DNA from 3 places in the Erwinia psychrophila genome. Region 1 is predicted to be linked to each of the others. Evidence: predicted binding sites of a transcription regulator. Region 1 holds the regulator's gene; each other region holds the start of a gene.
The links. Region 1 encodes PurR, which represses purine synthesis genes. Its sites were predicted from a motif close to CANGCAAACGTTTGCNTG; they were not measured.
Positions count from the first base shown of each region.

Region 2: purT (formate-dependent phosphoribosylglycinamide formyltransferase) is a predicted target of PurR. The motif match lies at 3,228-3,245, and genes of this name have one in related genera.
Region 3: purE (5-(carboxyamino)imidazole ribonucleotide mutase) is a predicted target of PurR. The motif match lies at 4,058-4,075, and genes of this name have one in related genera.

Region 1 covers NZ_JBCHVB010000001.1:597,062-606,721, forward strand. Annotated here, with positions in the region: gene nemA (alkene reductase) at 1-301, shown strand, start outside; gene gloA (lactoylglutathione lyase) at 457-864, shown strand; gene rnt (ribonuclease T) at 967-1,620, shown strand; gene AAH446_RS02685 (Grx4 family monothiol glutaredoxin) at 1,720-2,058, opposite strand; gene AAH446_RS02690 (C40 family peptidase) at 2,428-3,255, shown strand; gene cydH (cytochrome bd-I oxidase subunit CydH) at 3,297-3,386, opposite strand; gene purR (HTH-type transcriptional repressor PurR) at 3,681-4,706, shown strand; gene punR (DNA-binding transcriptional activator PunR) at 4,763-5,674, opposite strand; gene punC (purine nucleoside transporter PunC) at 5,787-6,971, shown strand; gene cfa (cyclopropane fatty acyl phospholipid synthase) at 7,266-8,414, shown strand; gene AAH446_RS02720 (riboflavin synthase subunit alpha) at 8,463-9,104, opposite strand; gene AAH446_RS02725 (MATE family efflux transporter) at 9,338-9,660, shown strand, end outside.
Region 2 covers NZ_JBCHVB010000001.1:121,216-130,875, forward strand. Annotated here, with positions in the region: gene AAH446_RS00560 (hypothetical protein) at 1-67, shown strand, start outside; gene AAH446_RS00565 (PTS sugar transporter subunit IIA) at 77-514, shown strand; gene AAH446_RS00570 (P-loop nucleotide/nucleoside kinase family protein) at 511-1,101, shown strand; gene AAH446_RS00575 (bifunctional 4-hydroxy-2-oxoglutarate aldolase/2-dehydro-3-deoxy-phosphogluconate aldolase) at 1,328-1,966, shown strand; gene purT (formate-dependent phosphoribosylglycinamide formyltransferase) at 2,007-3,185, opposite strand; gene AAH446_RS00585 (YebG family protein) at 3,324-3,662, shown strand; gene AAH446_RS00590 (sugar phosphate isomerase/epimerase family protein) at 3,974-4,813, opposite strand; gene AAH446_RS00595 (tellurite resistance TerB family protein) at 5,030-5,680, shown strand; gene AAH446_RS00600 (prolyl oligopeptidase family serine peptidase) at 5,820-7,883, shown strand; gene exoX (exodeoxyribonuclease X) at 7,877-8,542, opposite strand; gene AAH446_RS00610 (carbon-nitrogen hydrolase family protein) at 8,555-9,313, opposite strand; gene AAH446_RS00615 (DNA polymerase III subunit theta) at 9,396-9,626, opposite strand.
Region 3 covers NZ_JBCHVB010000002.1:603,607-613,266, reverse strand. Annotated here, with positions in the region: gene malI (Mal regulon transcriptional regulator MalI) at 1-982, shown strand, start outside; gene cysS (cysteine--tRNA ligase) at 1,172-2,560, opposite strand; gene ppiB (peptidylprolyl isomerase B) at 2,802-3,296, shown strand; gene lpxH (UDP-2,3-diacylglucosamine diphosphatase) at 3,296-4,021, shown strand; gene purE (5-(carboxyamino)imidazole ribonucleotide mutase) at 4,180-4,689, shown strand; gene purK (5-(carboxyamino)imidazole ribonucleotide synthase) at 4,686-5,753, shown strand; gene AAH446_RS08855 (helix-turn-helix transcriptional regulator) at 6,245-6,991, shown strand; gene AAH446_RS08850 (acyl-homoserine-lactone synthase) at 6,950-7,612, opposite strand; gene ybbP (putative ABC transporter permease subunit YbbP) at 7,768-9,660, opposite strand, start outside.

The DNA.
Region 1 (9,660 bases):
CCTGCATATCTCTGAACCGGACTGGGCGGGCGGCAAGCCTTACAGCGACGCGTTCCGCAAAGCTATCCGCGCCGTCTACCCTGGCGTGATTATTGGTGCCGGCGCCTATACGGCAGAAAAAGCGGAAACGCTGATTGAGCAGGGTTTGATCGATGCCGTGGCCTTTGGACGCGCCTATATCGCCAATCCGGATCTCGTCGAGCGTATACGCATCAACGCGCCGCTGAATGAGCCACAGCCTCAATCCTTCTATGGCGGTAGCGATAAAGGTTATACGGACTATGCGACGCTGGCGGACTAACCGACGTCAGGTTTCTCAAAGGCTGCGCGTGCGCAGCCTTTTTGATCCACGGGATAAACGGCTGAAAGCCTGGGGTTAACGCCCAGCAAAATCAACGCTATACTTAATTTTTCGTTATCGGACGATGACGTTACACAGAAACAGAAGAGGATGTTATGCGCTTACTTCACACCATGCTTCGCGTTGGCGATCTGCAACGCTCCGTCGATTTTTACACCAAAGTTTTAGGTATGCGTCTGCTGCGTACCAGTGAGAATGCCGAATATAAATATACGCTGGCCTTTGTTGGTTATACCGAAGAGAGCGAAGGCGCGGTTATCGAACTGACCTATAACTGGGGCGTGGAGAGCTACAACCTTGGCGACGCTTATGGTCACATCGCGCTGGGCGTGGATGACGTGGCGGCAACCTGCGATCGTATCCGTAAAGATGGCGGCAACGTCACCCGTGAAGCGGGCCCGGTTAAGGGCGGAAGCACTATTATCGCTTTTGTGGAAGATCCGGACGGCTATAAAATCGAACTGATTGAAAACAAGCAGGCTGGTCACGGCCTCGGCAACTGATTTTAAGGGTGCTTCCGGCACCCTTCTCCCTTTTTCCCCTGCTGCATCCCCCGCTGAAATTTGCCATAATACGCCCTGCTTTTTTTCGCCTGTGAGATCCTGATGTCTGAACCGAACGAACTTAACGCCCTCAGTAGCCGTTTTCGCGGTTTTTATCCGGTAGTAATTGATGTGGAAACCGCCGGTTTTGACGCTAAAACGAACGCGTTACTGGAAGTGGCCGCTGTCACCCTGAAGATGACCGACGATGGCTGGCTGGAAAAAGATGAAACGCTGCATTTCCACGTTGAGCCGTTTGAAGGATCCGTTCTGCAGCCCGAAGCCCTTGCGTTCAACGGCATCGATCCCGCTAACCCGCTGCGCGGAGCCGTCAGCGAATATGACGCGCTGCATGCCATCTTCAAGCTGGTACGTAAGGGGATCAAAGATCGGGGCTGCAACCGCGCCATCATGGTTGCTCATAACGCGACTTTCGATCTTAATTTTATGAACGCCGCCGCAGAACGCGCTGGCCTGAAGCGTAACCCTTTCCACCCTTTTGTGACTTTTGATACCGCCGCGCTCAGCGGCCTGGTGCTGGGACAGACCGTTCTGGCGAAGGCCTGCCTTGCCGCCGGGATGCCTTTTGACAGCAGCCAGGCGCACTCCGCCCTTTATGACACGGTGCAGACCGCCGATCTGTTCTGTGAGCTGGTCAATCGCTGGAAACGCTTAGGCGGCTGGCCTCTGCCGATCGTGGAAAGCGACGCGCAGTAAGCTTCCGGTGGGTTAACGTCAAAAAAAACCCCACCTGTCGGTGGGGTTCATCAGCACTTCTCCACGGGGGAATATTCGCCCGTATCCTTTCAGGGCAGCTTATTCAGCCGCGTCAGAAGGATATTTCTGCGCCGTCTCTTTGATCAGCTGCTGCAGTTCGCCACGCTGATACATCTCAATAATGATATCGCAGCCACCGACCAGCTCACCGTCGATCCACAGCTGTGGGAATGTAGGCCAGTTGGCGTATTTAGGCAGCTCGGCACGAATTTCCGGATTTTGCAGGATATCAACGTAGGCAAAGCGCTCGCCGCAGCCGGAGAGTGCCTGTACGGCCTGGGCAGAGAAACCACAGCTTGGCAGCTTCGGTGAACCTTTCATGTAAAGCAGAATCGGGTTTTCTGCAATCTGGCGCTCGATTTTTTCAACAGTACTCATAAATGCCTTCCTTAAACGGATACTTCGTGTTTGTTTATTGTAGCGACTCTCTTCCTTTGTTGAAAACGACATTTTCATCAGCCGTAGCTGAGAGGGACAACGCGGAGCGCACAGCGAGAGACCAGGCTACTCTCTCGCGACGTAAGTCATCCCTGAATTCAGGCTCTGATAAGCGCTTTTTGATTATATAACAAGCTGATTTAGCGCGTTTTTTCGCTAATTATCGGTCTGGTATTATTGATACAAAAAAGCACTTACCCTTGCATAATAAGTTCGATTAGAATTGCCTGAATCCTCTGCCGCCGGGCAGATAGTGAAATTTGGCCAGGTTTCCGCCGCTGGCGGGAGCACAAACTGTTAACGGTAACGATGCGTTCACTCATCCTGCTTATCACGCTGGTCTGCAGCCAGCTATTTTTCAATCTGGCTCACGCCTCGCCGCACGCGTCGGTGAAGCCACATCAGCAGAATCTTGACGGAAAGAGTGTCCGCGATGAAGTTCGCCGCAAGCGGCGTCCACAGAAACCCGCTCTGGTCGGAAAAAGTAAAGCGGCCGACACCCTCCGCAGCCGTTCCTCCTCTCTGAAAAAGCACAAGCAGACGAAGCCCGCGGCGTCGCAAACTTCTCGCCAGAAAACCGCTAAAGCAGGCCTTAGAGTGACGTCGGCCAGCAAAAAAGCTGCGGCTAAAAGAGGCCGTACCCGCGCCAACTTATCCCATGCCGCGCAGATAACAACCGATAACGTTTCCGCTTCTCCACTCAGGCTCAGCAAAGCACATCGCGCCCGCTATCAGAAAGCGCGTCAGACCGCCATGAGCAAGCTGATGGGTCAGTTGGGTAAACCCTATATCCGGGGTGGCGCATCACCTGACACCGGCTTCGACTGTAGCGGTCTGGTCTGGTACGCCTATAAAGATCTGGTCAGGTTCAAAATTCCCCGCACGGCGAATGAAATGTACCATCTGCGCGACGCTGCCGCCGTAAAGCGCAGCGAGCTGGAAAAAGGCGATCTGGTGTTTTTCCGCATCACCGGGCGGGGTTCGGCCGATCACGTTGGCGTTTATCTGGGGAACGGCAAATTTATCCAGTCGCCCAGCACCGGCAAGGATATTCAGGTCAGTGCGCTGGGAGATAACTACTGGCGGCAGCATTATGTGGGCGCGCGTCGGGTAATGACGCCGGGAAGTATTCGCTAAGGTGGGATGTCGGGGCCTGGCGTAACGCAGGCCCCGTGAGCTTAGTGCATAACAGCGGTGAAGCTAAAGGCAATAATCATCAGCAGTGCGCCAACGGTAGTCAGCAGCGAATATTTCAAATCAGTATCCATTTCAGCCCTCAATACCCTTACAGTTAATAACGTCTTAGATTTTCCCACAGTTAACGGTAAAAATCTCGTTTTCTCACGCCGGCCTTGTTAGAATCCCACTTTCGTTGCGCAACGGAACGATTTTACGGACTCCAGGACGCGCAACAGCAGGCCCCGATTGTCTTCTTTCCTTCCTGACGTTACTGAATGATTTTAAAAAAACGCCCCCAGACGTCAGAAAGAGCGCCCGCGGCAGGCAAACGATTAACAATATACTTATCAGCGGATTAAGATAAGTGAAGGAGTAGCTATTTAATGGCAACAATTAAAGATGTGGCCAAACGCGCCGGTGTTTCCACCACCACGGTGTCCCACGTCATCAATAAAACCCGCTTTGTCGCCGATGAGACGCGGGAAGCCGTCTGGGATGCGATCAAGGCGCTGCACTATTCCCCCAGCGCGGTGGCACGCAGCCTGAAGGTGAATCACACCAAAACGATAGGCTTACTGGCTACGTCCAGCGAAGCGCCCTACTTTGCCGAAATTATTGAGGCGGTGGAGAATCGCTGCTTCGCCAAAGGCTATACGCTAATCCTTGGCAACGCCCATAACAATTTAGAGAAGCAGCAGGCTTACCTTTCCATGATGGCGCAAAAGCGCGTTGATGGCCTGCTGGTGATGTGTTCAGAATATCCTGATGAGCTGATTAAAATGCTCGAGGACAGCCGCAATATTCCTATGGTGGTGATGGACTGGGGCGAGTCCCGCGGCGATTTTACCGATACCGTGCAGGATAACGCCTTTGAGGGCGGTTACATGGTGGGACGCTATCTTATCGATCGCGGCCATCGCGATATCGGCGCGATCCCGGGTCAGCTGGAGCGTAATACCGGCGGCGGCCGCCACGCTGGTTTCCTCAAGGCGCTTGCTGAAGCGGGTATCACCCTTCGCGACGAATGGCTGGTTCAGGGCGATTTTGAGCCGGAATCTGGCTATCGCGCCATGCAGCAGATTCTCTCCGGCAAGCAGCGCCCTACCGCGGTTTTCTGCGGCGGTGACGTCATGGCGATGGGCGCGATCTGCGCAGCGGATGAAATGGGGTTACGGGTACCACAGGATGTGTCGGTCATTGGCTACGATAACGTGCGCAACGCCCGCTACTTTACTCCGGCCCTGACAACCGTCCATCAGCCCAAAGAACGGCTTGGCGAAACGGCCTTTGATATGCTGCTCGATCGCATCACCAGCAAGCGTGAAGAGTCACAAACCATTGAAGTGCATCCAAGCCTGATTGAACGCCGCTCCGTCGCTGACGGTCCCTTCGTCGACTATCGCCGCTAGATCGCTGCCGCATCCTGTTCTCCGGTACTGTCCGGTCAGCAGGATGCGGCCCTGCTTCAGGCTCCTTCACTCAGCCATTCCCCGTTAAGCGTCTCCGATTCCCCCAGATACTCCAGCAGCCAGTTCAGCGCGGGAGAAGCGTGCTGCTGTGACCAGCTGACGCAGCAGGGGCTGTCCGGGAAGGCGGCGGCGAGCGTAATTTCACTCAGCGCCCCGCTTTTCAGCAGCGGCCGGGCAAGATGTCCCGGCACCATCCCCACGCATAACCCCGCCAGCAGGCAGTCAAACGCGCTCTCCCAGTCCGGCACCACCAGCCTGCGCTGATTATCAAGCGTCCAGGTGGTTCTTTTCGGCAGTGCGCGGGAGGTGTCTTCCAGAACCAGTGAGGGCCACTCGCGGATTTCCTCTTCGCTCAGGGTGCCCGGACGCCCGGCCAGCGGATGCCCGGCCTGCACCACGCATCGCCAGTTCAGTGCCCCCATGTCACGGAAGGCAAAACGTCCGCCCACCGGAATGGCCTGGGTAGCGCCGATCGCCACATCCACACGGCCATCGGCCAGCGCATCCCAGACGCCGTTAAACACCTCTTCCGATAAATGCAGTTCCATATCGGGAAAATGACGGTAAAAATCGACCACCAGCTGGCGGGTTCTGCTGGGTTTTACAATCCGGTCAACCGCGATATTCAACTGCCCGCGCCAGCCGTTAGCGACCTGCTGACACTGCCGCCGGGTGGAAAGCATTTTTTTGATGACACTGCGCCCTTCCTGAATAAAAACCGCGCCCGCCGCGGTCAGCACTACATCGCGATGCCGCCGTTCAAACAGCGGTACGGCCAGCCACGCTTCCATTTGCCGTACGGTATAGCTTATCGCGGAGGGCACGCGGTGTAGCTCGCTGGCCGCCCCGGTAAAACTGCCGGTTCTGGCAACGGCATCAATCACTTCAAGAGAATGTTCAGACCACATATTTTGCCTGCAAATTTTTTGAACGCACTCCGCAAATATTAGCGTTTCACAATCCCTTTCGCACGGTATTACACTCTGCCGCGTTTCATCCATCACTATTAAGAGCAAAAACATGCCGTCAAAAGGATTCACCTTCTATCTCGCGATGCTGAGCATTGTGGGTTTTCTCGCGACCGATATGTATCTCCCCGCGTTTGGCGCGATGCAGGAGGATTTACACACCGAAGCCGGAGCGATCAGTGCCAGCCTGAGCCTGTTCCTCGCCGGTTTTGCCTGCGCGCAGCTTTTCTGGGGGCCTTTGTCTGACCGGATTGGCCGCAAACCTGTCCTGCTGATGGGCCTCGGGCTGTTTTCGCTTAGCTGTGGCGCGATGTGGTGGATCAGCGATGCGACGATGCTGCTGGTGCTGCGTTTTGTGCAGGCTATCGGGATTTGTGCCGCAGCCGTTAGCTGGCAGGCGCTGGTGGTGGACCGCTATCCCGCCGCGCAGGCAAACAAAGTCTTTGCCACTATTATGCCGCTGGTCGCGCTCTCGCCGGCACTTGCTCCCCTGCTTGGCGCATGGTTGCTCAACCACTTTAGCTGGCGGGCGATCTTCGTTGCGCTGCTGTTAATTTCTGTCGCTCTGCTGTTCTGTACGCTGTTCCTTGCCAGCGGACGCCGGGCTGCTTCCACAGCATCATCGGGCAAAAGCACCGGCTTTCTTACCCTGCTGAAATCACCGGCCTACAGCGGTAATGTGCTGATTTATGCAGCCTGTTCGGCCAGCTTCTTCGCGTGGCTGACCGGATCGCCGTTTATTCTTGCTTCCCTCGGCATGTCACCGGGCAGCATCGGTCTGAGCTATTTCCCCCAGACCCTTGCGTTCCTGACGGGCGGTTATGGCTGCCGTACGCTGTTAAAACGCCGGGAAGGCGCCGCTCTGCTTCCCTGGCTGCTCGGTATCTATAGTCTCAGCATTATCGCTTTCTTTATCGCTGCCCAGCAGACTTCGCCCTCCGTCTGGGGACTGCTGCTGCCGTTTTGCGGCATTGCGCTTGCTAACGGCGCGCTCTATCCGATTGTGGTATCCAATGCTCTGCTGCCCTTCCCGGAGGCGAGCGGTAAAGCCGCTGCGCTTCAGAATACGCTACAGCTCGGTTTGTGCTGCCTGGCCAGCCTGTTGATTTCCACCTTTATCGCCACGCCGCTCCTGACCAGCTCGCTGGTGATGCTGGCCACGGTTTTCCTGGCGCTGATGGGCTACGTTTTACAACGTGGGAAAGCCCACAGGGCGGTCTTGTCAGGCGCACACTAACTGGCTGAACTTATTCAGTTAGCAACCTAACGATTTAGGTTTGAATTATGCCTGGGGTGAGCATATACTCATTTCCAGGCTAATAATAATGATGCTATTTCCTTTTAAGACCTGACAGGGTAGTCAAAATTGTTTCCTGCGCGGCGTTCGTTGCGCAACTCTGCGGGCCTTCTTAATATACCTCTGTAACGTCGGATATCATCCGTACGGTAATTCCGTGCGGGTTCTCAAAATCCTGCAGAAATTGTCTATGCTTTTTCTCAGGTTTCAATCACACCGGGTGATGGAGAGACTATGAGTTCATCGTGTATAGAAGAAGTGGACCTGGCAGAAAACCACTGGTTCCAGATCGTCCAGGAAATGTTGCGCAAAGCGGATGTCACCGTAGGCGGCTCTCACCCCTGGGATATTCAGGTAACTAACCCCGATTTTTTTAAACGCGTTCTGCAGGAAGGCTCGCTGGGACTGGGCGAAAGCTATATGGATGGCTGGTGGGAATGTGAACGGCTGGATATGTTTTTCCACCGCGTGCTTGCCGCCAGACTCGATCAGGAACTTCCCCATCATTTCAGAGATACGCTGCGCGTCGTGGCGGCGCGGCTGACTAATCTCCAGTCACGCAAGCGCGCCTGGATAGTTGGCCGGGAGCATTACGATTTAGGTAACGATCTCTTTTCCCGCATGCTCGACCCTTATATGCAGTATTCCTGCGGCTACTGGAAGGAAGCGAAAACGCTGGAGCAGGCCCAGGAAGCCAAACTGAAAATCATCTGTGAAAAATTACAGCTGGCGCCGGGGATGACGTTACTGGATATCGGCTGCGGCTGGGGCGGACTGGCTGGCTATGCCGCCCGCCACTATGGCGCCAAAGTGACCGGCGTGACCATTTCGGCAGAGCAGCAAAAAATGGCGCAGCAACGCTGTGAAGGGCTGGATGTCACGATATTACTCCAGGATTACCGCGACCTGGATCGGCAATTTGACCGGATCGCTTCAGTCGGCATGTTTGAACATGTCGGTCCCAAAAACTACGCGACCTACTTCAACGTGGTTAACCGCAATCTGAAACCTGACGGGCTGTTTCTTCTGCACACCATCGGTGCGAATAAAACGGACGAGAGCGTGGACGCCTGGATCAATAAATATATTTTCCCCAATGGCTGTCTTCCTTCCGTTCGTCATATTGCCGATGCGCATGAACCTTACTTTGTGATGGAAGACTGGCATAACTTTGGCCAGGATTATGATTTTACGCTGATGGCCTGGTACCAGCGCTTCCTGGAGGCCTGGCCCGACCTGGCGGAGGCGTATGGCGATCGGTTCAAACGGATGTTTAGCTACTACCTGAACGCCTGCGCCGGCGCCTTTCGCGCCAGGGACATTCAACTCTGGCAGGTCCTGTTTTCCCACGGTGTGGAGGGCGGTCTGCGCGTACCGCGCTAACCCAGCCTGAAAAGGGCCGGTATGGCAGATAATACCGGCCCTGTTACCTTATGTTCCGCTGGTCAGCGTTTCCACCGTAGCTTCACGCTGCGCCAGCACGCGCTCTACGGTCTCCACGATGGCCTGCGTATGGGGATCGATTTCAATATTCACTTTATGCCCCAGGCGCTTTGCGCCCAGCGTGGTTCTCGCCAGCGTTTCAGGAATGAGATGCACACAAAATTTCGTTTTAGTGACCTCACCCACCGTCAGGCTGATGCCATCAATGCCGATAAACCCTTTGTGAAGGATATATTTCATCTGCTGGGCATCCTGCGGCCTGAACCAGATTTCCCGGTTATTTTCCGAAGCGATGATTTTACTGATTTCGGCGGTGGTCATAATATGCCCCGACATCAGATGACCGCCGATTTCATCGCTGAATTTTGCCGCGCGTTCCACGTTAATGGTATCGCCAGCCTTTAAATCCCCCAGATTGGTGATTCGCAGTGTCTCTTTTACTAAATCAAAACTTACCCGATCGCCTGCGATCTCCGTAACCGTCAGACAGCAGCCGTTGTGTGAAACGGATGCGCCCAGCTCCAGACCCGGCAACAGCGCTTCCGGCATCCTGATGATATGGGTGCGAAAATTCGGTTTCTCTTCGACGGCCAGCACTTCCGCCGTGCCCTGAACAATCCCGGTAAACATAGTCATTGCCTCATATCGCATAGTCTTTGCCACTAGTTTGCCCTGGCTGCCTTTCAAAACCAACTATCCCCCCACCAGAGCGCACTTCATTGCGCTATTCTTTCCGCTTAAGAGTAGCTATTTACCTTGCGGGCGTTACACTAAGTGGCCTGCAGCACGTCGCCTTCGCCATCCGCTAACGCATATGTCGCCGTCAGGCTTTTCCTTTAAATTTCAAATAAACAGGTGTATCTGTGCAGAAGTACCTTACAGAAGCCCGCCAGCTGCTGGCGTTGGCGATTCCGGTGATCCTGGCGCAGGTTGCGCAAACCGCCATGGGCTTCGTTGATACCATTATGGCCGGCTCCGTGAGCGCGACCGATATGGCTGCCGTCGCGGTCGGCACATCGATCTGGCTGCCCGCTATTCTTTTTGGCCACGGTCTGCTGCTCTCCCTCACGCCAGTCGTAGCGCAATATAACGGTTCCGGGCGGCGGGATCGCGTCGCCTGGCAGGTCAGGCAGGCCTACTGGCTGGCGGGATTTTCCTCTCTGCTGATCATGATTGTGCTCTATAA
Region 2 (9,660 bases), 480 kb from region 1:
TCAGCAGGTGGATGAGGTATTCGTTAAAATTGATGAATTACGAAATACTATTCGCCGTAATATTTAGGGAGAAAAGATGACGATTAAACAGCTATTAATCGACGCCCAGGCGATTCAGGTCGGCATAAAGGAAAAGGACTGGCAAAAAATTATTTATCTGGCAGCCAGGCCGCTGGTTGCTCAGGGCTACGTCGAGGAGCGTTACGGCCAGGCGGTGATCGACAGTACCCTGGAGCACGGCGCCTATTACGTGTTTGACGAGGGTATAGCGATGCCGCATGCACGCCCGGAATGTGGCGTGATCAAAAACGGTTTCAGCCTGGTGCTGCTGGATGAACCCGTGCAGTTTCACGACAGCGATAAAGCGGACATCGTGATTATGTTTGCCGCCCGCGACAGCAACTCACATATTCAGGACGGCATCCGCGCCATCGTGAGCCTGCTGGATGACGAAGAGGTGCTGCGCCAGCTGCGCCAGGCCCGTACCCCTGAGCAAGTGGTGGAGATCCTATGAAGTATGGCAAAACGCTGGTGCTGGTGAATGGCGTACCTGCATCAGGGAAAAGCACGGTCGTACGCCACCTGAGCGATCGGTTTAACTGGCCGTCGCTCTCCGTAGACGACATCAAAGAACCCTTTATGGCGCAGTACCCTGATCTTGACCGGGCGACAAACCGGCAGCTGGGGCGCGCCGCCTGCCAGGCCATTGGCAGCATCGTGGCGCAGGCGCCCAAAAAGTGCATCTATGTGGTGGATGCCTGGTTTGGCTTTCAGCCGCCTGCGTTCTGGCAGGCCATTTTTGAGCAGGCTGCCGTCGGGCAGGTGCTGGAGATCTGGAATGCGGTCTCGCCAGAGCACGCGGTGGCGCGCTACGGCGCGCGGCTGCACGAGCGCAAACAAGGCCATCCGGGCGAAGATTACTTGCCGGAGCTGTACAGGCTGGCTCAACAAGCAGAACCCCTGGCGCTGGGGCCGGTCTATCGGCTGGAGCAGGGAACGACAGTCGACTATTCCGGTCTCGATCGCTGGCTCAGCGCGCGATTTTCCTCTTCTGTTACGCAGGCCGTCAATGGTCATGCACCTTCCCGTCCGGTCAGCTAAGTCCGGTTTCTTATCCATAATGGCGCTTCTCAGCGCCTTTATTTTGCCCGATCCGCACCGGCGCACAAAAAAATGAACCGTAGTTTCAAAAACTGAGCAAGCGCATGGACGCACGCCGTCAACATCCTGTATGGTAGATGCAGCAATAACTTTCCTGACGCCTGGTGCGTCGCTTTTGCCGCCTTGCCGACAGCGCAGAGGTGGGTTTTACAGGAGAAGCAGGACGATGAGTAACTGGAAAACAAGCGCAGAACAGATCCTGACCACCGGTCCGGTAGTGCCGGTGATCGTGGTGAATAAACTTGAGCACGCTGTGCCGATGGCAAAAGCGCTGGTGGCAGGAGGCGTGAAGGTGCTGGAAGTCACGTTGCGCACCCCCTGCGCGATGGATGCCCTTAAGGCGATGATCAGGGAAGTGCCGGAAGCGATCGTTGGCGCGGGTACCGTGCTGAACGTTGAGCAACTAAAACAGGTTACCGATGCGGGCGCGCAGTTTGTGATCAGCCCCGGTATTACGGCGTCGCTGCTGAAGGCGGCCGTTGACGGCCCGGTGCCGCTGATCCCCGGCATCAGCACCGTGTCAGAACTGATGACCGGGCTTGATTACGGCCTGAGGGAGTTCAAATTCTTCCCGGCTGAAGCGAACGGCGGCGTTAAAGCGCTTCAGGCTATTGGCGGTCCCTTCCCGCAAGTGCGTTTCTGTCCGACGGGCGGTATTTCACCGGCGAACTATCGGGATTACCTTGCGCTGAAAAGCGTCCTTTGTATCGGCGGTTCCTGGCTGGTGCCCGCGGATGCGCTTGAGGCAGGGGACTACGATCGCATCACACAACTGGCGAAAGAAGCGGTCGCTGGCGCCCGCTAAGCGAAGAAACCGCGCCTGCAGGCAGGCGCGGTTTTCGCTGTTAACCGCTGACCTTGACCCCCGCGGCACAGCGGGTAGCCCGTGCCACGGCGTCTTCGATGCTCTCACCGCTGGCAAGCGCCACGCCAAGACGACGCTGCCCCGCAATTTCCGGCTTACCAAAAAGACGGATCTGTAATCCCGCTCCCAGCACGCCATCAAGTTGCGCAAACTGGACGTTGTCACTGTGCAGTGAAGGAAGGATCACGGCGGAGGCTGCCGGGCCGTATTGACGGATGCCGCCCACAGGCAGACCCAGGAAAGCACGGACGTGAAGGGCAAACTCAGAGAGATCCTGAGAAATCAGCGTTACCATTCCCGTATCGTGTGGACGCGGCGAGACTTCACTGAACACCACCTCATCACCACAGACAAAGAGTTCAACGCCGAACAGTCCATAGCCGCCGAGCGCACCGACAACTTTAGCGGCAATAGCCTGAGCGCGTTCCAGAGCCAGTTTACTCATCTGCTGCGGCTGCCAGGATTCACGGTAATCGCCATCTTCCTGACGGTGGCCGACCGGGGCGCAGAAGTGAATGCCATCTGACGCGCTGATGGTCAGCAGGGTAATTTCGAAATCAAACTTCACCACGCCTTCCACGATGACGCGACCCGCGCCCGCGCGACCGCCCTGCTGGGCGTAGGCCCAGGCGGCGTCAAGCTGTGCGGCTTCCCGGATAAAACTCTGACCCTTACCGGATGAACTCATAACCGGCTTAACGATGCAGGGGAAACCAATTTCAGCCGCAGCCCGATCGAACGCGCTGCGGCTGTCGGCGAAGCGGTAGCTGGAAGTGGGCAGGGCAAGTTCTTCTGCCGCCAGTCGGCGGATGCCTTCACGGTTCATGGTCAGATGAGCTGCCCGGGCGCAGGGCACCACATGTTCGCCCTGTTTTTCCAGCGCAATCAGCATGTCGGTGGCGATGGCCTCAATTTCCGGCACGATGTAATCAGGTCGCTCCAGCGCAACCAGCGCCTTAAGCGCCTCGCCGTCGAGCATATTGATCACGTGGCTGCGGTGGGCGACGTGCATCGCTGGCGCATCGGCATAGCGGTCAACCGCGATCACTTCCACGCCGAGGCGCTGGCACTCAAGCGCGACTTCTTTGCCCAGTTCACCTGAACCTAACAGCATTACACGGGTTGCGGCAGGGCGCAGCGCGGTTCCAAGAGTTGTCATAATCTCTACCTGATTGGAGGAAAAAAACGCGGGCGCAGTATAAACGAAAACGTTTGCGCGTTCATCTGCTTTCCGGGGTTGAGCTGAAAAATGGCTGCTGTTATACTGTATAAAAATACAGTAAACCGGGTGGAAACTATGGCTGTTGAAATCAAATATGTTGTCGTCAGAAAAGGTGAGGAAAAGATGACTTTCGCCAGTAAGAAAGAGGCCGACGCGTATGACAAAATGCTCGATATGGCGGAGGTTTTCTGTGACTGGCTGAGCGCCGGTCCGCTGGCGATGGAAGAGGAGCAGCGTGAGGCGCTCGGTCTGTTCCTCGCGGAAAATAAAGATGCGGTCCAGCATATTCTGCGCACCAGCAAAATGCCGGATGCGGCAGAGGCGCATCCTGCGGTAGCGACCGTGGCGTCGATGGAAGAAGAAGACGCGGAAGAAAAAACAAAGCCTAAGGCAGCGCGCATTAAAGCGGCCTGATCGGATCGCTAAGCAACACAGGCCCGAAGCGGTTGAACGGCAGGGCCGTCAGCGGCAGGCTGCCGGGTACGGCAGCCTCAGACAGCTGACAAAGGTAAAGCTCGGGGAACAGGGACTGGGAGTAAAGCGTCCCGCGCCATGGACGGCGCGGGACGGGCTATCAGGGACGATGCTTTTGCGTCTTTACGAGCAGGCCCTGTTCCCAGAGCCACTATTTAGTGATTAGTCTGAAGCTGCCAGATACGGTAGCCTGCTTCTTTCCGTGACCTTGGCGTAACCTTAGCCGCGTCGGCGGATCGGTAAGCGCAGTTTCACTCCGGCTGCATTATGGATGCCCTGGCGCAGCAACGCTTCAGCGCGTGCATCGCTTCTCTAGCCGCATCGGCAGGCGCCTGCTGGTGGATCTTGTCGTTAAAAACCTCCAGTCCTAACGGCCCGTCGTAGCCCTCCGCCTCAAGATAGTCCAGCAGCGTATAAAGCGGGAAGTTTCCCAGGCCTGGCAGCAATCGCTGATGGCGGGCGACATCCACCACCCGATCGGCTGACGGCAGCGTGGCTAAATCGGAAAGCTGCACCAGAAAAATCTTCTCCATCGGTATGCCGTGCAGATCGGCTATCGTGCGGTTACGCACAAAGATATGAAAAGCATCCACCACCAGACCCAGGTTCGGTTCATTAACGCGCTGCACAAGCTGCCAGGCCGCGGCTGTGGTATTGATATGCGTGCTCCAGGCCATTGCCTCAAACGCCACCCGCAATCCGCGTTTCCCGGCCTCCTGAGCCAGCCAGCGAATATCCTCTTCCTCTCTTTCTGCAATACACGCCTTATGCGTGGAAGCCGGCGTCAGAAGGGTGCCCGCGCCCAGCGTCACCGCCGTATCCAGCATCTCCAGCGCCAGCTGCCGTTTTTCTTCCCGCTCTCCGTCCGGTGCGCCATCAAAGTCCAGCAGAACCTGATAGTCCGTCAGCGACAGCTTGTGCTCCTGTAAAAAGCGGGCCATATCCTGCGCCGTACCGCCGGCCGCTTCGACATCCTGCCGCCAGAGTTCCAGCTGGCTGAAGCCTGCCAGGGCCGCGGCTGTCGCTTTCTCCTCCGGGCTGCCGCCCAGCAAAACCGTATTGATAAACAAAGGGTTGTTCTGAAAACGCATCCTGCTCTCCTTATCAGCTGTGTAAACGAGCTTTTCCGGCGGCACCTTGTCCATCCGGTCTGACCTTTTGACTTTGTCCGGCTGATAAGTATAGCCACGCGTGAACATTTACCCGCGGCGTCAGGGCGATAAAGGTTTTCCAGGCTTTGCCTGCCTTGACGATTCTTGACGTGACCGTAACTATGCTGAAGTTTTCCGGTAAAAGAAGGGAAGACGATGGCTAACTGGCTGCAACAGATACAGTCCCTGATGGGCAACCACAGCAAGGCAGGTGGCGGAGAAGGACTAAGTAAAATGCTGGCGCCCGGTGCGCTGGGCGGTCTCGCCGCGATGTTAATCGGCAGTAAATCCTCACGCAACCTGCTGCTAAAGTACGGCAAAAATGCCCTTATTATCGGTGGCGGCGCTGCGGCGGGAACTGTGCTGTGGAATAAATATAAGCAGCGCATAGGCGAAGCGCGTGGCAACGAAGCTAAGGCTGTTCAGGCGCACTCTCCGGTCGATCGCCGTGCCGAACGCCTGGTGCAGGCGCTGGTCTTCGCCGCCAAAAGCGACGGTCATATTGATGACGCAGAGCGAAAAGCGATTGATGAGCATATCCATCAGGCCGGTCTGGGAGAGGAGGGCGAGCGGCTGATCCAGCAGGCTATTGATATGCCCCTTGACCCGCAAAAGCTGGCGCAGGACGTGAAAAATGAAGAAGAAGCGCTGGAGGTTTACTTCCTCAGCAACCTCGTTATCGATCTCGATCATTTTATGGAGCGCAGCTATCTTCAGGCGCTGGGGGATGAGCTTAAAATTCCCCAGGATGTTCGCGAAAGCATGGCGCGTGACATCCAGGAGGAAAAAGAGAAGCTCACTGTCTGACGTAATCGGGGGCGGCGCGCGCTGCCCCAACCCGCTGTTTCATCGTGCTATTTCAAAATTCTCCCGCTTTGCCGCCTGGCTTTCAGCCACACAACATGCCACCCTTATGTCATCAATATGACTTTGCGGGGCAGGCAAAATGAAACCACCAGCAGCAAAAAAAATACCTTATGAGATGCGCCTGCACGGCGAAACCCGCACGGATAACTACTACTGGCTGCGTGACGACAGCCGGGAAGACCCCGACGTGCTGGACTATCTGCATGCCGAGAATGATTACGGCAGAGAAGTGATGCAGTCCCAGCAGGCGCTGCAGGAGCGCCTGCTCAGAGAGATGATGGACCGCATCCCGCAGCAGGATCATTCCGTTCCCTGGGTCAGAAATGGCTATCGCTATCAGCGCCGCTACGAGGAGGGGAATGAATATGCTATTCATACCCGCCAGCCCGCGGATACTCCCACGCCGGAAGTCTGGGAAACCCTGGTCGATGGCAATCAGCGCGCCGCGCGCAGCGAATTTTATACGCTGGGCGGGCTGAGCATCTCTCCCGATAATCAGACCATGGCGCTGGCGGAAGATTTTCTGTCGCGCCGCCAGTACGGCATCCGCTTTTGCAACCTCGCCACCGGCTGCTGGTATCCTGAGGTGCTGGAAAACGTCTCTTCCAGTTTCGTCTGGGTGAACGACAGCCGCACGCTCTATTACGTTCTGAAGGATAAGCAGACGCTGCTGCCCTGGCAGGTCTGGCGTCACCGGGTGGGAACGCCACAGGAGCAGGATGAACTGGTGTATGAAGAGAAGGACGACACCTTCTACGTGAGCGTGCATAAAACCACCTCAGAGCATTTTATCCTGATCTCCCTGAGCAGCAGCACTACCAGTGAGGTTCTGCTGCTGGACGCGGAATATGCTGATGCAAAGCCGCAGGTATTCTGTCCACGCCGTAAGGATCATGAATATACGCTCGATCACTACCAGCACTATTTTTATCTGCGCTCCAACCGGGAAGGCAAAAACTTTGGCCTTTACCGGACCGATCACTTTGCTGAAAAAGAGTGGCAAACCCTGGTGCCGGCGCGGGACCATATCGTGCTGGAAGGCTTCACGGTGTTTCGCGACTGGATGGTGGTGGAAGAGCGTCAGCGCGGGCTGACCAGCCTGCGGCAAATCTGCCGGAAGAACGGCGAAACCTTCGGGATCGCCTTTGACGATCCGGCCTATGTGACCTGGCTTTCCTATAACCCCAGCCCGGAAACCGGCAAGCTGCGCTACGGCTATTCTTCCATGACCACGCCGGACACGCTGTTTGAACTGGATATGGACAGCGGCGAGCGGCGGGTGCTGAAACAGACTGAGGTTAAAGGCTTTGATGCCACGCTTTACCAGAGTGAGCACCACTGGATCAAGGTGCGGGACGGCGTTGAAGTCCCCGTTTCGCTGGTCTATCACCGTGAACATTTCAGGCCCGGTAAAAACCCGATGCTAATATACGGCTATGGCTCTTACGGCAGCAGCATGGATGCCGATTTCAGCACCAGTCGCCTCAGCCTGCTGGATCGCGGCTTCGTTTACGTGCTGGCGCATATACGCGGCGGGGGCGAGCTGGGGCAGCAGTGGTATGAAGATGGCAAACTGCTGAAGAAAATGAACACCTTCCACGACTTTATCGACGTCACCGATGCGCTGGTGGCGAAAGGCTATGGCGACCCGAAAAAACTTTATGCGATGGGAGGAAGCGCCGGGGGACTGCTGATGGGGGCCGTGATCAATATGGCCCCGGATCGTTTTGATGGCGTGGTGGCTCAGGTACCTTTTGTCGATGTGCTCACGACCATGCTGGATGAAACCATCCCGCTCACCACCGGCGAATATGATGAATGGGGGAATCCGGCAGAGGAAGACTATTACCGCTATATGCGTCAGTACAGCCCATATGACCGCATTGCTGCGCAAGCCTATCCCCATATGCTGGTGACGACCGGCCTGCACGATTCCCAGGTGCAGTACTGGGAACCGGCAAAATGGGTGGCGAAGCTGCGGGAGATGAAGAGCGATAACAATCTGCTGCTGCTCTGCACCGATATGGATGCCGGCCATGGCGGGAAGTCAGGCCGTTTTAAATCCTATGAGGGAGTGGCGCTTGAATACGCTTTTCTGATCGGACTGGCGCAGGAAACGCTCGGAGCCGGTACGGCTCACTGATCGGCTGACAGGGCACGCTCCATGGCGCTACGAAGATCGGGCTTCAGATCCCGGATATTTTTCAGCATCCATTTGAGATAGCCGGGATCGCGTTTTGCCACATCATCAATTTTACTGCCGCGATACTTCCCGAACGGGAAGGTAGTGCTGGAACCCTGCACCTGCATCCTGCGTATCATCTCGGCGGCATCCCAACCGGAAAAGCTCATGATGCGGATTAAAAGTGACGCTGTCACATAACAGTCGTAGAGCGCGCGGTGGGCATGAAGATCCGCAGGCGGCGTCACCTCCAGCTGTAGCGCCTCGCGCAGGGCCTGGTTACTGTATTTCAGCCCCGGCCACAGGCCGCGGGCCAGCTTCATGGTACATATCCATTCGCCATGCATTTCCGGCAGCATACGGCGATCGAAGCTGGCATTATGCGCGACGTAGTAATCACTGCCATGATAGCGGCTGACAACCTGCTCAATGGGCGGTTTGTCCGCCACCATCGCTTCGGTAATGCGGTGTATCGCCATCGCCTGAGGGCTGATAGGGCGGTCGGGGCAAACAAGATCGCTCATCGGATTGACGATTTGTCCATCGACGACGTCAACAGACGCTACTTCGACAATGCCGCCCTGAAGCCCGCAGGTTTCGGTATCAATTACGCGTAACAATATTCATCCTTTTCAGATAGCAGAGTGATGTCCAACAGAATGCACTTCTCCCTGCCACAGTTTACCTTTTCGCCGGGCAATAACTAACTCTTCACCGCTGCCGCCCAGTACGACCTGCCTGCCGCTTTCATCCCAGAGCGCGCTTTTACCTGCGCTCTGATAGCCGCCGGTCGGCAGGGCATGGTTCGCCATCAGCACCGCCATTTTGTAGTCACGCGACCAGCGGGCCAGATACTCGCAGTCGTTATGGTAGCCCTGCTCTGAAACCAGCACGCCAGTTGCATAGAGATTGGCGCCACGCTGCGCGGCGTCGCGGGCATAGGCTTCGACGCTGATATCGGCGCAGATCGCCATCGCCACATGGTGCTGCTGATAGCCAAACAGCGGCACGCTTTGTCCCGCCTTGAAAAACAATTTCTCCTCGCCAAACAGTTTACGTTTGCCGTAGGAGATGCGCGTCCCTTCCGGTAAGAAAGCCACGGCGGCGAGCAGCGTGTCCGGCCCGTCCAGCAGCGGCAGCCCGATCACAATCGCCATCTGGTGCGTGGCAGCCGCATCGGCAAACACCGCCAGCCGCGGATCGTCAAGAGACATCGCGAGAGAGGGAGCGAGGGCAAGCTCGTACCCGGTCAGGGAAAGCTCAGGAAAAATCAGTAAATCAACGCTGTGTTCGGCGGCCTGACGAACGAAGTCGAGATGGCGTGAAATATTCCAGTCAATTTCCCCGGAACGCGATCCCGACTGGGCGGCAGCAATACTCCAGACGGACATAGGTTCTCCTGCGGATTGGTGCGTAAGCCGCTATCTCAACCGAAGCGGCAGGGAAAAACAAGAGAAGAACGGGAAAACAGGACTATTTTTGCCGGGGTTCATAAGGCAGGCGGGACAGGCTCAGTGACGCCTGGCGATAGTGAGCCAGACGCTGGCGAAACCAGTCGCGCAGCGGTTCAGGCTGTTCACGCTCCACCATTTCGGCCACGACCGGCATATTGTAGCGCTCCTTAAAGGCCACGCCTGCCGCCGCCAGGTCAACGTTCACCTTGTCTTTCTCATCCTGAGGCAGTTCTGCCAGGTTGTAGTGCATGATTCTCTCCCGTTAGTCGCCGCAAAAATAAAGG
Region 3 (9,660 bases), on a different contig from region 1:
CGCGGGCGTGTCGGTTTCCACCGTCTCGCTGGTGCTGCGCCGTAAAGGAAAAATTTCGGATGCGACCATCGAAAAAGTGCAGGCTGCCATCAACGATATTGGCTATATCCATAACGTCGCCGCCGCCAATCTGCGTGCCAATACCTCCAATCTTATCGGGCTGATCCTGCGGGATTTCAGCGACAGCTTTTCGATTAAAGTGATGGCAAGCATCGTTCAGGAGCTGGAAAAACAGGGATTTATGGTTTTTCTCGGCCAGCCGCTAAACGATGGCGGGCATCTGGAGCGCTGTCTGCTCTCGTTCAAACAGCAGGGCGTTGCCGGCGTAATTTACCTGGCCTGCGATGCTCGCTCATCACATCTGCCTGAGCAGATCCGGCTCTGTCCGCTACCGCTGGTGGTGGTGTCTCAGCTCATGCTGGAAGATGAGTGCAATCTGGTGATGCGCGATAATCGCCAGGCGGCGACTCTGGCGGCACGCTACCTGATCGAGCGCGGCCATCGCAATATCGCTTATATTGGCGGCACCGAAGGCGACCTGATACGTCAGCAGCGTCTGGCAGGGTTCCGCAGTGCCATGAGCCAGTATGGCCTGGTCTTACGGGATGAAGCGACGCCCGCCTGTAGCGAGGATACCCGCGCAGCAGGTATCGCCACCCGGCAGCTGCTGGAGCAGCATAACACCTTCACCGCCCTGCTCTGCCACTCCCCCGATGCGATGATTGGTTCGATTGCCGGTATCCATCAGGTGGGCCGCACCGTTGGCAAAGATGTGTTTTTAACCCAGCAGGTGGCGCTGATCGGCTTTGAAGATATGCTGCACGTTAACCTCACCTCGCCGTCGTTTACCTATGTCTCTTCCGCCAGCGAAGAGTCAGGACGCCAGGCGGCCGGGCTGATGATCCGCAAGCTGAAAGAGCCGGAACTGCAAACGCAGCGCATCACCCTTTCCGGGCAGCTTATCGCCCGGGAATCGGCGTAAAAAAGGAGGCTTTCGCCCCCAAGGTCATCGACAATGTGCAGGCTCCGGAAACAGGGCCTGTTCGTAAAGACGCAAAAAGCATCATCCCTGACAGCTCGGCCGCGCCGTCCATGGCGCGGGACGCTTTACTCCCAGTCCCTGTTCCCATCGCTTAAGGTTTCTCAGGCGGGGCTTTCGCTCCCTGTTACCTTATTTACGGCGCCAGCTGGTGCCCTGCGGGCCATCTTCCAGCACGATGCCCAGCTCGTTGAGCTTGTCGCGGGCGATATCGGCCTGCGCCCAGTTTTTCTCCTGACGGGCGGTGATGCGCATCTGGACCAGCGCTTCGATTTCCGCCACGTCATCCTCGCCGCCCTTCACGCCGCTTTGCAGGAAAAGTTCAGGATCCTGCTCAAGCAGGCCCAGCACGCCAGCCAGCTTACGCAGGGAGGCCGCCAGTCCGTTCGCGGTCGCCGGTTCTTCTGCCTTCAGACGGTTCACCTCACGGGCCATCTCAAACAGCACGGAATAGGCTTCCGGCGTGTTGAAGTCATCATCCATCGCTTCGCAGAAGCGGGCCTCGAAGGCTTCACCACCGGCGGCTTCCGCTGCGGCATCGGTGTTACGGATAGCAATATAGAGGCGCTCAAGCGCGGCGCGAGCCTGCTTGAGGTTATCTTCACCGTAGTTCAGCTGGCTGCGGTAGTGCCCGGACATCAGGAAGTAGCGCACCGTTTCCGCATCGTAATGCGCCAGCACGTCGCGCACGGTAAAGAAGTTATCGAGAGATTTGGACATCTTCTCCCGGTCAACCATCACCATCCCTGAATGCATCCAGTAGTTAACGTAAGGGCCATCATGCGCACAGGAGGACTGGGCGATCTCATTTTCATGGTGCGGGAACATCAGATCCGAGCCGCCGCCGTGAATGTCGAAATGTTCGCCAAGCTGCTTGCAGTTCATCGCCGAGCACTCAATGTGCCAGCCCGGACGGCCTTCGCCCCACGGCGAGGCCCAGCTTGGTTCGCCAGCTTTCGACATTTTCCACAGCACGAAGTCCATCGGGTTGCGCTTCACGTCAGCGGCCACTTCCACGCGGGCGCCCGCCTGGAGCTGCTCCAGATCCTGACGCGACAGCAGGCCGTAATCCGCATCGCTCTCTACCGAAAACATGACGTCGCCGTTGCTGGCAACGTAGGCGTGATCGCGCGCGATAAGCTTACCGACGATCTCAATTATTTCCGCGATGTGACGGGTAGCGCGTGGCTCCTGGTCCGGCGGCAGAATATTGAGTGCGGCAAAATCCTTGTGCATTTCAGCGATCATGCGGTTGGTGAGATCCTCAACCGTTTCGCCATTTTCGTTGGCACGTTTAATAATTTTGTCGTCAATATCGGTGATATTACGCACATACTTCAGCTCGTAACCGCTGTAGCGCAGGTAGCGCGACACGACGTCAAACGCCACAAAAGTCCGGCCATGGCCGATATGACAGAGGTCGTAAACGGTAATGCCGCACACGTACATGCCGATTTGTCCGGCATGGATAGGTTTGAATTCCTCTTTTTGACGACTCAGGGTGTTGTAAATCTTTAGCATTGAGACATTCCGTTTTGACGTGTGCGGGATAAACCAGGCAAGCTGGTATTTTGCCGTATTGTTAACGCAAGCGCCACGCAAAGCAAGGCAATGCCGGTATCCCTTTACGCGGCTTACGCGGCGAGGCTGACTCGTCATCAGATTTTGTGATATAAAAGCCGTCTGTCAGAAGCGTGCAGCGTCCTGGCGGGCGCTGACACCGGCTTACCGTTAAACACTTCAACCTTTACAGGATGAGAATATGGTCACTTTCCAGACTAATCATGGCGATATCGTTATTAAAACTTTTGACGATAAAGCACCAGCAACCGTTAAAAACTTCCTGGATTACTGCCGTGAAGGTTTCTACGATAACACCATTTTCCACCGTGTTATCAATGGCTTTATGGTTCAGGGCGGCGGCTTCGAGCCGGGCATGACGCAGAAAGCTACCAAAGAAGAGATCCGCAACGAGGCGAATAACGGCCTGAAGAACACCAAAGGTACGCTGGCGATGGCCCGTACTCAGGCGCCTCACTCTGCGACCGCGCAGTTCTTTATCAACGTGGCGGATAACGACTTTCTGAACTTCCGTGACGAAAGCCTGCAGGGCTGGGGCTACTGCGTCTTCGCTGAAGTCGTGGAAGGAATGGACGTCGTGGATAAAATCAAAGGCGTGGCAACCGGCCGCAGCGGAATGCATCAGGACGTGCCGAAAGAGGACGTTGTGATCCAGAAAGTGACCATCAGCGAATAATGTCCCACACGCTGTTTATCGCAGATCTCCATCTGTGTGCTGAAGAACCGGCAATTACTGCCGGTTTTCTTGCATTTTTACGGCGTGAAGCGCGGAACGCCGATGCGCTTTATATCCTGGGCGATCTGTTTGAAGCCTGGATCGGCGATGACGATCCCGATCCGCTTCACGCTGAGATTGCCGCCGCGCTGCACGATCTTCAGCAGCATGGCACCCCCTGCTATTTTATTCACGGCAACCGCGACTTTCTTATCGGCAAGCGTTTCGCTCGTCGTAGCGGCCTTGCTCTGCTGCCGGAAGAACAGGTGCTGACGCTTTATGGCCGGCGCATTCTGATTATGCACGGCGACACGCTTTGTACCGATGACGAAGGCTATCAGCGCTTCCGGCGTAAGGTGCATCAGCCCTGGCTACAGAGGCTGTTTCTGGCGCTGCCCCTTTTTATCCGCCAGCGCATCGCTGCGCGAATGCGGGCAGGCAGTAGAGAGGCCAACAGCAGTAAAGATATGACCATTATGGATGTGAACCCCACGGCGGTAGCGCAAGCCATGACGCGCCAGCAGGTTCACTGTCTGATCCACGGTCACACTCATCGTCCCGCCGTCCACACGCTGGAAATAAATGGCCAGCCGGCCGAACGTATCGTACTGGGTGCCTGGCACACGGAAGGATCAATGATCCGCGTCAGCGCCAGCGAAATCACGCTGGTTTCTTTCCCTTTCTGAGCGGCACAAAATTGCTCATATGGCGCGCATGACGCCTACGCAACCGTTTTCCTTGCCGTACAGTCATGCTATTCTCTCTGCCCTTCCCGTCTGACAGCCTGCCCTGAAACCGCGCAGGCGTCCGGCGACGTTTGTACAATCACAGGAGTCATACCCGCATGTCATCCAACGCCGCACCGGCCCGCATCGCCATTATTATGGGTTCCAAAAGTGACTGGGCAACCATGCAGTTTGCTGCGGAGATCCTCACCAGCCTGAACGTTCCTTTTCACTGCGAAGTGGTCTCTGCCCACCGGACCCCGGATAAGCTGTTCAGCTTCGCCGAACAGGCGGCGGAAAACGGCATTCAGGTGATTATTGCGGGCGCGGGCGGTGCAGCGCATCTGCCGGGTATGCTGGCGGCGAAAACGCTGGTGCCGGTACTCGGTGTACCGGTGCAAAGCGCAGCGCTGAGCGGCGTGGACAGCCTTTATTCCATCGTTCAGATGCCGCGAGGCATCCCGGTCGGGACGCTGGCCATTGGCAAAGCGGGCGCGGCCAATGCGGCGCTGCTGGCGGCGCAAATTCTGGCGATTCATGACACAGAGATCGCTTCCCGGCTGACGCTCTGGCGCCAGACGCAGACCGATGAAGTGCTGAATAACCCGGATCCGCGGGAGGAAGCATGAAGCCGGTTTGCGTACTGGGCAACGGTCAGCTGGGGCGCATGCTGCGTCAGGCCGGTGAGCCGCTGGGCATTGCCGTTTATCCTGTCGGGCTGGATGCCGAGCCGGAGGCGTTGCCGATCCAGCAAAGCGTGATTACCGCTGAAATCGAGCGCTGGCCGGAAACGGCGCTGACCCGTGAACTGGCTAACCACGCCGCGTTTGTGAACCGCGATATTTTTCCCCGGCTGGCCGACAGGCTGACGCAGAAGCAGCTGCTTGACCAGCTTGGCCTGGCGACAGCGCCCTGGCAGCTGCTGGCGGCGGCGACCGACTGGCCGCAGGTCTTTGCTTCACTGGGCGAGCTGGCTATCGTTAAGCGGCGCACCGGCGGCTATGATGGCCGGGGCCAGTGGCGTCTGCGTGCTGATGAGACTGAAACGCTGCCGGCGGAGTGCTACGGCGACTGCATTGTTGAACAGGGCATCAACTTTAGCGGCGAAGTCTCACTGGTAGGCGCGCGCGGTCATGATGGCAGCACCGTATTTTATCCTCTGACGCATAACCTGCATCAGGATGGTATTCTGCGCACCAGCGTGGCGCTGCCGCAGCCGGATCCGGCTCGTCAGCAGCAGGCTGAAGCGATGCTGTCCGCTATCATGCATGAACTCAACTATGTTGGCGTGATGGCGATGGAGTGTTTTGTGGTGCCGGAAGGATTACTGATAAATGAACTGGCGCCGCGCGTACACAACAGCGGTCACTGGACGCAAAACGGCGCTTCCATCAGCCAGTTTGAGCTCCACCTGCGGGCCATCCTCAGCCTGCCTCTGCCGAAGCCGGTGGTCAGCTCCCCTTCGGTCATGGTGAACCTTATTGGTACCCCGGTGAATCTGCACTGGCTCAACGAGCCGCTGGTCCATCTGCACTGGTATGAGAAAGACGTCCGGCCAGGCCGTAAAGTGGGGCACCTTAATTTGTCAGACGTCAGCGTCAGCGCGTTACAAAAGGCGCTTGAAAAACTTGTGCCACAACTACCAGAAGAATATGCCAGCGGTATTGCGTGGGCCATAGAACGCCTTAAGTAAAGGAGCACACCTGGGGTCAGCACTGAAGGGCTCCAGTAATTACCTGTTTTATTTCAAAAGTATAAGACAGGTAACCCGCTTTTTTGCAAAACTGTTACGCAATTTTTCACCACTTTTATCCTGTACGTAACAGAGTGAATTCAGCTTTGTTAATAAAAAGGACAGTGCTTAACTGTACTTAAGTATGGCTATTATTTTTCAGAAAACTTCAGTATTGTATACCCCAGCAGTTAATAAAAAATATATAGTTTACAATTAGTTATTTATTTTTCGTCAACACCAGGGGAACCTTTGCTATCCCGGCGCGGCAATTAAAGATTAGTTTTCCTTACAACTTATTTGATTTCTGTGTCCTGCATCGGTTCCATCTCCCCCTCCCTCATGCTCCCGCGCTTCGCCACAGGCCCGCCGCCGTTCCCATGGGCGAATCAATGAAATTATGTTAACATTACGTTGTTACGGAGGTTTCAGAAACCCAGGGACAACGTTATATGACCAAATCGTCTTTTAGTAACCCAACCATCAATGCTTCGGTCCAGGAATATCTGGAGAGAAAGCTGAATCTGTACAGCAATATCAAATACGCCTACGCCATTATGAGCAAACGTAACCCGGCGGATTTTTCGATCATTTCTAACCGCCGGGAGTGGTTTAAGGTTTATACAGAAAATAATTTCCAGTTTATCGATCCGGTTCTGATCACCGCGCTTTATCGCATGACGCCTTTCTCCTGGGATGAAAACCTCATGCTGAATAAAGGGGTTAAGGTGCCCAAGCTCTTTGATATGGCGAAAAATCACGACATTATCAATGGCTATACCTTTGTCCTGCACGACCACAATAATAATCTGGTGGTGCTCTCTATCATGTTAGATAGAGACTGCGACGAGAATACTGAAGAGCTGATAAAAGAGAACAGGCACAAAATTCAGATGCTGCTTATCGAAACGCATGAGAAGCTGACGACCCTTTATCAGGAACTTTCCGGTAAAAAATATTTTGAGGAGATGAACAATCGTGAAATTTTCTCAAAGCGGGAGAATGAGATTGTCTACTGGGCCAGCGTGGGAAAATCCTATCAGGAAATCGCGTTAATTTTAGGGATTAAGCTGACCACGGTAAAATACCATATTGGCAACGCGGTAAAAAAACTGGGCGTCACCAATGCCAAACATGCGATCAGGCTGGGGATCGAGCTAAATCTCATCCGCCCCATTCTTCCTGACGGGGAAGGCTAAAGGCCAGCTATCCAGCCTGCAGCCGTTGAGCCGGGGGACCTTTGCGCGAAGAGCCTCAATCAGCGTCTGCTGATTCTCTTTGTCCACCGGCATAAAAATAAGATAAATGTTTTGATCCTTTTCGGATAGTCCCTGCTCCATCACCTCTATCTTCCACCCGGACCGTTTAAAAATAAGATACATAGGGTGACTGACGATGGCGTAAATCCCCGCATAGTTATTTTCTCTGGCGTAGTTAATCATTGACAGGAAAAGGAGCGTGCTGATGGGCTGGCGCCGGAGCTTAAGCGCCTGCACCCGCGCTTTATCAATAAATAACCGGCTCGCCTCCAGATAATTTCCGTCAGGAAGATCAAAAGCACGAAAGTAGGATTTGAAAGTGCCGGTAATCATATTGGGGTGCCGGGTTTCAATAAACCGCAAGCTACAGATACAGACATCATCAAACATGCCAAAAACGTAGGTTGTCAGTTCATTATCATACTCATCGGACTCCATATTATCTTCACTGTTTACCATCCAGTTTAGTCTGTCCTTGAATACCGATTTTCTGAGAGTAAACAGCTCTTTCCCCCTTACTTCAGAAAGAGATCGGTAATTAATATCAAGTAAGTGCAACATTGACATGATTCCCTGACGTAAAAATGAACGCCGCATTCATTCTCACTCAGGATGATAATGGATGCGGCGAACGAAAATCTTCCGGTTAAGCGTTTACCGGAAGCGGCTTTGGAACGGCCAATAAAGCGTGAGGCCAGTTTTAACTGGCCTCTATATTACGCAGCATTGTAGCTTCTGAAAAGCGCCTTGCCTTTCAGCAGACGCACGCCCAGCCAGCCGCCGCACAGCGAAAGCAGGATCGCGCCGGTCAGGGGAAGCGTCAGCCAGAGCAGCAGATTTGGCTGCCAGGGGAAGTCGAAGACTTTACGCTGCAGTCCCCACAAGGCCGCCTCGGCACCGATGGCTGCCGCCACGCCGGCCACCACGCCAAGCAGCGCAAACTCACACCAGAGCGTGGTCCGCAGCAGTTTTTTGCCCGCGCCAAGCGTGCGGTAGACCACCAGCTCCTGCCGGCGCTGACGCATACCAACCTGGATCTGCGCCAGCAAAAGCAGTACGCCACAGGCGGTCACCAGAACCACCATGATCTCCAGCGCCTGGCTAACCTGTGCCAGCACCTGGCCTATCTGCCGCAGAATGCCGCCGATATCAAGCAGGCTCAGCGTAGGAAACTCACGGTTCAGCTGGGCCAGCAGGGCATTATTTCCCTCCAGCCGGAAGCTGGTCAGCCAGGTTTGCGGCTGGCCGTCCAGGGCGCCTGGCGGGAATATGAAGAAGAAATTGGGCTTAAGGCTTTCCCAGTCTACCTGACGGAAACTGGTGATTTTGGCCCTGAACTGCTGGGTGTCGCCGGTAAATGTCAGCGTATCGCCCAGCTTCACGCCAAGCCGTTCTGCCAGCTCTTCCTCAATGGAGGTCTCTCCTTTCCCCGGCGGCCAGCTTCCCGCCGTCAGCGGATTATGGTCAGGCAGATCCGCCTGCCATGTCAGATTCAGCTCGCGCTGGAGGGCGCTGTCCAGCGCCGGATCGGCGGGCTTATCATTAATCCCCGTCAGCCTGACCCGCGCAATCGGGTAGAACGTTTGCGGCTCAATCTGATGCTGCTCCAGGAAAGTTTTCACCTGGGGCACCTGATCCTGCGTCAGGTTCAGCAGGAAATAGTTCGGGCTCCCCGGAGGCAACTGCTGCTGCCAGCGATCCAGCAGATCGCCACGCATCACTAACAGCAGAGCCAGCAGCATAAACGACAGCGAGAAGGCAGCCAGCTGACTGAGCGTGGTCCAGGGCTGACGCAGTAGCCGGTTGATCGCCAGCCGGAAGGCGAGATTGCGCACCCGCAAGCGCCGCAGAAGCATCAGAGACGCCCAGCCAAGCCCTCCCAGCAGCAGTGAGAGCAGCACGATCCCCGCCACCAGCGCCCAGAGCAGCTTACTGCCCCCGACCAGCAGCGCCAGCAGGCCCGTTACCACTACCGCCATCGCCGGAAGATAAAATTTCAGCGGCCAGACGTTGGCAACCGCATCCCAGCGAAGAACCCTGAGCGGCTGAGTCGCCAGCAGCAGCCGGTAGGGGCGCAGTCCGACCAGCAGCGAGATGATAAACAGCGCACCCGTGGCCCAGAGCCAGGGCCACGCGCTGGCGGGCGGAAGCTCGCCAGGCAGAACGGGCCTCAGCATCCGCAGCAGCACGGCTTCAAACCCCAGCCCGACCGCGCCACCGGCGACGGCAGCCAGCAACAGAACCGCCAGCCACTGGCCGACAATCAGCTTTCGCAACGCGGCGCGGTTAGCGCCCAGGGTTTTCAGCACCGCCACCAGGTCATAGCGGCTGCGGCAGTAATGGCTCATCGCCACCGCCACGGCAGCAATAGCCAGCATCAGCGTCAGCAGCGCGGAGAGCAGCAGGAACTTCTGGGCGCGCTGCATCGATCTGCCCAGCGCATCCTCCGAATTTTCCACGCTGATCCAGCGCTGATCCGGCTTAAGGCGGGAGGCTATGTAGCTGTCATAGCGGCTCAACTCGTCGGGGTCACCGGCAAACTTATAGCGCCAGGTGACACGGCTGCCGGGCTGAATAGCGCCGGTTTTCGCCACGTCGGCCAGGTTCAT